2 linked regions of the Aquibium oceanicum genome follow. Each later gene encodes a partner of the first gene's protein in a complex. Links are inferred from orthologs where the notes say so. Each region holds a gene or a part of one and is shown on either strand. Other genes may lie near its edges. The genes, in order: pnp and BSQ44_RS11785.

What was found.
Region 2: the proteins of pnp (region 1) and BSQ44_RS11785 are in contact, whole or in part, in a cryo-EM structure (PDB 9QH0), measured with the Escherichia coli proteins. The link is inferred for Aquibium oceanicum from one-to-one orthologs.

Annotation. Positions count from the first base shown.
Region 1 is NZ_CP018171.1:601,662-604,949, reverse strand. The notes cover bases 22-2,997. They hold pnp (polyribonucleotide nucleotidyltransferase), read left to right. Parts: upstream 22-423; coding sequence 424-2,571; downstream 2,572-2,997. Other genes in these bases: BSQ44_RS03035 (class I SAM-dependent methyltransferase), read left to right, coding at 2,641-2,997; rpsO (30S ribosomal protein S15), read left to right, coding at 22-145. In the rest of the region: more of rpsO, read left to right, coding at 1-21; more of BSQ44_RS03035, read left to right, coding at 2,998-3,288. UniProt on the Escherichia coli protein: Involved in mRNA degradation. Catalyzes the phosphorolysis of single-stranded polyribonucleotides processively in the 3'- to 5'-direction. Also involved, along with RNase II, in tRNA processing.
Region 2 is NZ_CP018171.1:2,378,532-2,382,370, forward strand. Bases 313-3,839 are described here. They hold BSQ44_RS11785 (Rne/Rng family ribonuclease), read right to left. Parts: upstream 3,498-3,839; coding sequence 513-3,497; downstream 313-512. Other genes in these bases: BSQ44_RS11780 (glutaminase), read left to right, coding at 313-431. Outside these bases: more of BSQ44_RS11780, read left to right, coding at 1-312. UniProt on the Escherichia coli protein: Endoribonuclease that plays a central role in RNA processing and decay. Required for the maturation of 5S and 16S rRNAs and the majority of tRNAs. Also involved in the degradation of most mRNAs.

The sequences.
Region 1 (3,288 bases):
CTTCAAGGGCCATGCCAAGGACAACCATTCCCGGCGCGGCCTCCTGAAGCTGGTCTCCCAGCGCCGCTCCCTCCTCGACTACCTGAAGAGGAAGGACCAGGGGCGCTACCAGACGCTGATCGAGAGACTCGGACTGCGTCGCTAGAACCATCCGGCCGGCGGCGTTCCGAAAGGGGCGCCGCCGGCCGACCATCCGGGCCGAGACGAACGAGGCCCGCCCGGTTTCCGAAGAGACGTGGCTGTCGCGGAAACCGCCCATGGACCGGTCATGGGGCAGGATTGCAGGATGCCCGGAGCGCGCGACGAGCGCCCCATTCCGGACCTCCCGTTGTCTTGCCCGTGGCTCGGCCCGAACGCTGCCAAGGGGGAAAGGCTGCCCGCGCCGAACGAGCGCGGCCCCTTTCCGCATATGAAAGACGAAACATGTTCAATCACCACAAAGTGGAAATCGAATGGGGCGGCCGTCCGCTCATCCTCGAAACCGGCAAGATCGCGCGCCAGGCTGACGGCGCGGTGCTCGCCACCTACGGCGAGACCGTCGTGCTCGCCACCGTCGTGTCGATGAAGGAGCCGAAGCCCGGCCTCGACTTCTTCCCGCTGACCGTCAACTACCAGGAAAAGACCTTCGCGGCCGGCAAGATCCCCGGCGGCTTCTTCAAGCGCGAAGGCCGTCCGAGCGAGAAGGAGACGCTGACCTCGCGTCTCATCGACCGGCCGATCCGTCCGCTCTTCGCCGACGGCTACAAGAACGACACGCAGATCGTCTGCACCGTGCTGCAGCACGACCTCGAGAACGATCCCGACATCCTGTCGATCGTGGCCACCTCGGCGGCCCTCACGCTGTCGGGCGTACCCTTCATGGGTCCGATCGGCGGCGCCCGTGTCGGCTTCATCGGCGGCGAGTACGTGCTCAACCCGCACATCGACGAAATGCCGGAATCCAAGCTCGACCTCGTCGTGGCCGGCACCTCCGACGCCGTGCTGATGGTGGAATCCGAAGCCCAGGAACTGTCGGAAGACGTGATGCTCGGCGCTGTCATGTTCGGCCACAAGGCGTTCCAGCCGGTGATCGACGCGATCATCAAGCTGGCCGAAGTGGCGGCCAAGGAGCCGCGCGACTTCACGCCTCCGGACTATTCGCAACTCGAAGCCGAGATGCTGAAGATCGCCGAGGACGAGCTTCGCGCCGCCTACAAGAATGTCGACAAGCAGCAGCGCTACGCCGCCGTCGACGCGGTGAAGGCGAAGGTGAAGGCGGCGTTCGCGCCGGCCGAGGGTGAGGACGCCAAGTGGACGTCCGAGCAGATCGGCACCGTGTTCAAGGAACTCCAGGCCAAGATCGTGCGCTGGAACATCCTCGACACCGGTTCGCGCATCGATGGCCGCGACCTCAAGACGGTCCGCCCGATCGTCTCGGAAGTGGGCGTCCTGCCGCGCACGCACGGCTCGGCGGTGTTCACCCGCGGCGAGACGCAGGCGATCGTGGTCGCCACGCTCGGCACCGGCGAGGACGAGCAGTTCGTGGATGCCCTCACCGGCACCTACAAGGAGACCTTCCTCCTGCACTACAACTTCCCGCCCTATTCGGTGGGCGAGACCGGCCGCATGGGTTCGCCCGGGCGCCGCGAGATCGGCCACGGCAAGCTCGCCTGGCGCGCCATCCGTCCGATGCTTCCGGCCGCGGACCAGTTCCCCTACACGCTGCGCGTGGTCTCCGAGATCACGGAGTCCAACGGCTCGTCCTCGATGGCGACCGTCTGCGGCACCTCGCTGGCGCTGATGGATGCCGGCGTTCCGCTGGCCAAGCCGGTGGCGGGCATCGCCATGGGCCTGATCAAGGAAGACGAGCGCTTCGCGGTGCTGTCCGACATCCTCGGCGACGAGGACCATCTCGGCGACATGGACTTCAAGGTGGCCGGAACGACGGGCGGCATCACGTCGCTGCAGATGGACATCAAGATCTCCGGCATCACCGAGGAGATCATGAAAGTGGCGCTCGACCAGGCCCGTGGCGGCCGCGAGCACATCCTCGGCGAGATGGCCAACGCGATCACCGAGGGCCGTTCGGAACTGGGCGAATTCGCCCCGCGCATCGAGGTGATGAACATCCCGACCGACAAGATCCGTGACGTGATCGGCTCGGGCGGCAAGGTCATCCGCGAGATCGTCGAGAAGACCGGCGCCAAGATCAACATCGAGGACGACGGCACGGTGAAGATCGCCTCTTCGAACGCCAAGGAGATCGAGGCGGCGAAGAAGTGGATCCACACCATCGTGGCGGAGCCGGAAGTGGGCGAGATCTACGAGGGCACGGTCGTCAAGACCGCCGACTTCGGCGCCTTCGTCAACTTCTTCGGCCCGAAGGACGGCCTCGTGCACATCTCGCAGCTGGCGCCGGAGCGCGTCCAGAAGACCACCGACGTGGTGAAGGAAGGCCAGAAGGTGTTCGTGAAGCTCATGGGCTTCGACGAGCGCGGCAAGGTCCGCCTCTCCATGAAGGTCGTCGACCAGGAGACCGGCAAGGAGATCGTCCGCGAGAAGCGCCAGGACGGCGAAGAAGACGCCGCCTGAGGCTTCACGAGACGAGAGTTTCCAGCGGGCGCGCCTTTGGGCGCGCCCGTTTTCATTGACAGGCCCCGCATGTCCGGCACTGCTTCCAAGACCCTCTTTCATCCCTTCGAGACCGAAGCGCTCGCCGCCCCGGCGGGGACGCGCGCCATCTTCCTTGGAGCCGCTCCCGGCTTTCGACCGCCCTCCGACTTCGGTTCGCACCTCGATGCCGTGCAGGGATTTCGTCCGGATTTCCTGGCGCTGAAGCGGGAAGGCGCCAACGTGCGGCCTGAGGCGGAGGGACGGGACTACGACCTGGCGCTGATCCTTCTCGACCGGCACAGGGGCCAAAACGAAGCCTGGCTGCGCGAGGCCTTGGGCAGGACGAGGCCCGGCGCGACGATCGCGGTTGCCGGTACCAAACAGGACGGCGTGGACAGTTTTCGAAAGCGCGTTTCCGGCGAAGTGACGATCGACCGCCTGTCGAAGCATCACGGGGTGGTCTTCTGGTTCTCCCGGCCGGCGGACGCCGACCTTGAAGGGTCGGATCTCATGCGCGATCCCGACCCGACGCTCGTGGAGGGTCGCTTCCACACCGCGCCCGGCATGTTCTCGCACGACCGGATCGATCCGGCGTCGCGGCTGCTGGCGGAAAACCTGCCGCTGACGATCGCCGGCCGCGTCGCCGATTTCGGCGCGGGATGGGGCTATCTTTCGAGCGAGGTGCTGGCGCGCGAC
Region 2 (3,839 bases), 1.8 Mb from region 1 along the record:
ACTACGCGCTCGCCAACTACATGCGCTCCTTCGGCAATCTCACCCATGCGCCGGAGATGGCGCTCGGGGTCTACTTCCACCACTGCGCCTTCGCCATGACCTGCCGTCAGCTCGCGCTGGCGGGCCGCTACCTCGCCAATGGCGGGCGTCATTCCGGAACCGGCCACACGGTGATCTCGACGGAACGCGCACGGCGCATCAATGCCCTGATGCTGACCTGCGGCCACTATGACGGATCGGGCGAGTTCGCATTCCGCGTCGGCATTCCCGGCAAGAGCGGGGTCGGCGGCGGCATTCTCGCGGTGGTGCCCGGCGTCGCCTCCATCGCGGTCTGGTCGCCGGGGCTGAACGCCAACGGCAACTCCAAGCTCGGCTCGCTGGCGCTGGAGAGGCTGGCGAAGGTCATGAACTGGTCGGTCTTCGCGCCCTGAAAAGGGGAGTATCGATCGCCGAAACGGAAAGGGGCGCCGGATGTGATCCGGCGCCCCATGTCATTTCCGCAGGAGAAGCTTTCAGAAGAAGCTCTTGCGCTGCCACCAGCCGGCCTTGCGCGGCTTGGCCTCTTCGCCGGCGGGCTGCTCGCCCGGGACGGTGGAGGTGACGACCGGCTCGCTTGCCGTGGCGCTGCCGGGCTTGCGCCGGGTCGGGCGGGCGGCCTCGGTTTCCTCGGCGGTCGCAGCGGCCTCTGCAGGCTCGGCCTCTTCCACCGGCTTTGCCTGCTCGACTTCCTGGACCGGCGCGGCGGGTTCGGCTGCCGTGGATGCTTCAGCCGCCGTCTCGGCCGCCCCGAATGTCGGAGGGACCTCCTCGCTGGCAGCAGGCGCTTCCGCGACCGCCTCGGCCGCCGCCTTCTTCGTGCTCTTGCGGGGCTTGCGCTTCGGCTTGGCCGGAGCCTCTTCCGCTGGCGCTTCGGCCGCGCCTTCGGCGGCAGTCTCGGTCGCCACCTCGGCCGGAGCGTCTGACGACGGCTCGGCCACCGGCGGGGTCACGGGGTGGTCCTCGGTGACGGCCGCCGCTTCGGCTTCGCCGGTGGTCTCGTCGCCGGCCTCGGCGGTCTCGCCGTCCTCGCGCCGGTTCTTGCGACCGCCGCGCTTGCCGCGCCGCCGCTTCCTGGGCTCGTCATCGTCGGTGCCTGACGTGACGGTCTCGCCGGAGTTACCGGTGTCAGCTTCCGCAATTGCCTCGGCGTCGGCACCGCCCGCGCCGGACGTCTCCTCGCCGTCGTCCGACGACGCCCCGGCCGTCTGACCGTTATCGTCCGTGTGGTCGCGATCGCGCCCGCCACGGCGCCGCCGGCGCCTGCGGCGCTTGCGGCCCTGTCCTTCCTCGCCATCGTCGCGACGCGGCTGCGGCGAACGGGCTTCGGTCTCGGCGACCTCTTCCTGCTCCTCCTCTGCCTCCGGTTCGACATCGATGACGTCGTCCTCTTCGACCGCGGCGAAGGATGGAAGCACGGGGATGATCACCGGCTTCTCGACCGCTGCGCCACGCGTGATGGCGTAGTGCTGCGTGCCGATGCTCTCGTCGGCCTCGATGGTGATGGTCAACCCGAAACGCTGCTCCAGATCGACGATGTTGCTGCGCTTGTGGTTGAGGACGTATAGCGCGGTCGCCACCGGCGTACGCACGGTGATGTGGCTGCGGTTGTCCTTGAGCAGGTACTCCTCGATCGCCCGCACGACGTGCAGCGCGACCGACGAATCGGAGCGCACGTGGCCGGTGCCGCCGCAATGCGAGCAGGGCTTCATCGTCGATTCGAGCACGCTGGCGCGGATGCGCTGGCGCGACATCTCCAGAAGCCCGAAATGCGAGATGCGGCCCACCTGGATGCGGGCGCGATCCTGCTTGAGGTGATCCTTCAGGCGCTTCTCGACGGAGCGGTTGTTGCGCTTCTCCTCCATGTCGATGAAGTCGATGACGATCAGGCCAGCGAGGTCGCGCAGCCTGAGCTGCCGCGCCACTTCCTCGGCCGCCTCCAGGTTGGTCTGGAGGGCGGTGTCCTCGATGGAGTGCTCCTTGGTGGAGCGTCCCGAGTTGACGTCGATCGAGACCAGGGCCTCGGTCTGGTTGATGATGATGTAGCCGCCCGACTTCAGCGTCACCTGCGGCTGCAGCATCCGGTCCAGCTGTGCCTCGATGCCGTTGCGGGCGAAGATCGGCACGACGTCGCGGTAGGGCTGGACCACCTTGGCATGGCTGGGCATCAGCATGCGCATGAAGTCCTTGGCCTCGCGGTAGCCGTCCTCTCCCGCGACGAGGATTTCGTCGATGTCCTTGTTGTAGAGGTCGCGCACCGAGCGCTTGATCAGGCTTCCTTCCTCGTAGACGAGGCAGGGCGCGGTCGACTGCAGCGTGAGCGTGCGGACGTTCTCCCACATGCGCATCAGGTATTCGTAGTCGCGCTTGATCTCAGCCTTGGTACGGTTGGCACCGGCGGTGCGCAGGATGACGCCCATGCCCTGCGGCACCTCGAGTTCCTTGACGACATCCTTCAGGCGCTTGCGATCCGGCGCGCTGGTGATCTTGCGCGAAATGCCGCCGCCGCGCGCCGTGTTCGGCATCAGGACGGAATAGCGCCCCGCGAGCGACAGGTAGGTGGTGAGAGCCGCGCCCTTGTTGCCGCGCTCCTCCTTGACGACCTGGACGAGCAGGATCTGGCGGCGCTTGATGACCTCCTGGATCTTGTACTGCTTGCGGTACGCCTTGCGCCGGTTCGGCAGTTCCTCCAGCGCGTCCTCGGCGCCGACCGATTCGACCTCGTCGCGCTCGTCGCCGTTGCCGTTCTCGTCGTGATCGCCATTGCCCGGTGCATCGCCGCCGCGCCTGCGGCCACGCGAGCGGACCGGCTCTTCGGAGGCCTCGTCGTCGGAAAGCGATTCCGAGACGACGTCGGCAGAGACGGCGGCAGCCATGGTCCCGCCGCCACGCGGCGAATCGTCATCGTCGCCGTCGTCATCGTCGTTCGGGTGCTGGTCGAAGGGGGGTTGGTCGTCTTCCTGCGGTTCCTCGGCGGATGCGGTCTCTTCCGACCCGCTCTCGGCGGCGGACGTGTCGCCCGAGGAATCCTCCCAGTTGTCCGTCGACGCCTCGTCGGCGTCGGAGCCCGACGCCTCCTTGCGGTTGCGGCCGCGACTGCGACCGCCACGGCGGCGCTTCGACTTGCCGCGCTCGGAGCGCTCCTCCTCGTCGTCCTCGTCGTCCTCCTCGGCCGCTTCGGCTTCCGCGCGCAGCAGGGCCTGACGATCGGCGAAGGGGATCTGGTAGTAGTCGGGATGGATTTCGCTGAAGGCGAGGAAACCGTGGCGGTTGCCGCCATACTCGACGAACGCCGCCTGAAGCGACGGTTCGACCCGCGTGACGCGGGCGAGGTAGATGTTTCCCTTGAGCTGTTTCTTGTCTTGCGATTCGAAGTCGAATTCTTCGATGCGGTTACCGCGTGTTACGACAACGCGCGTCTCCTCCCGGTGGGAGGCGTCTATAAGCATTTTGTTGGGCATTATCCAATGTCTCCCCGGCAGCCGCTGCCGGGGGCCGTGGCGTTGGAGCGCCGCGCCGCGGGACAGTCGAAGTCGTGCCGGACAATCTGTCGTCCACCGTCACGCGCGAGAGCAGCGCCGGAACGCATCCTACCGCAGCCGAAGCGGCGCGGGTGTCGCGGGATGCAGTTCTTGAAGCGCCAAAAGCCATCGCGTTTCCAGGCGGAACCATTACAACCTAGGCCCGGGCGAGCCGGACCAGCTCTTTGCTCATACAGAGCCGGCGCGGAAAACGCTTCCGGCCGTTTTCATCACTCAAGGCATCCGGTTGACCGCGAACGCCTTGACGAAAACCTCGGGGAC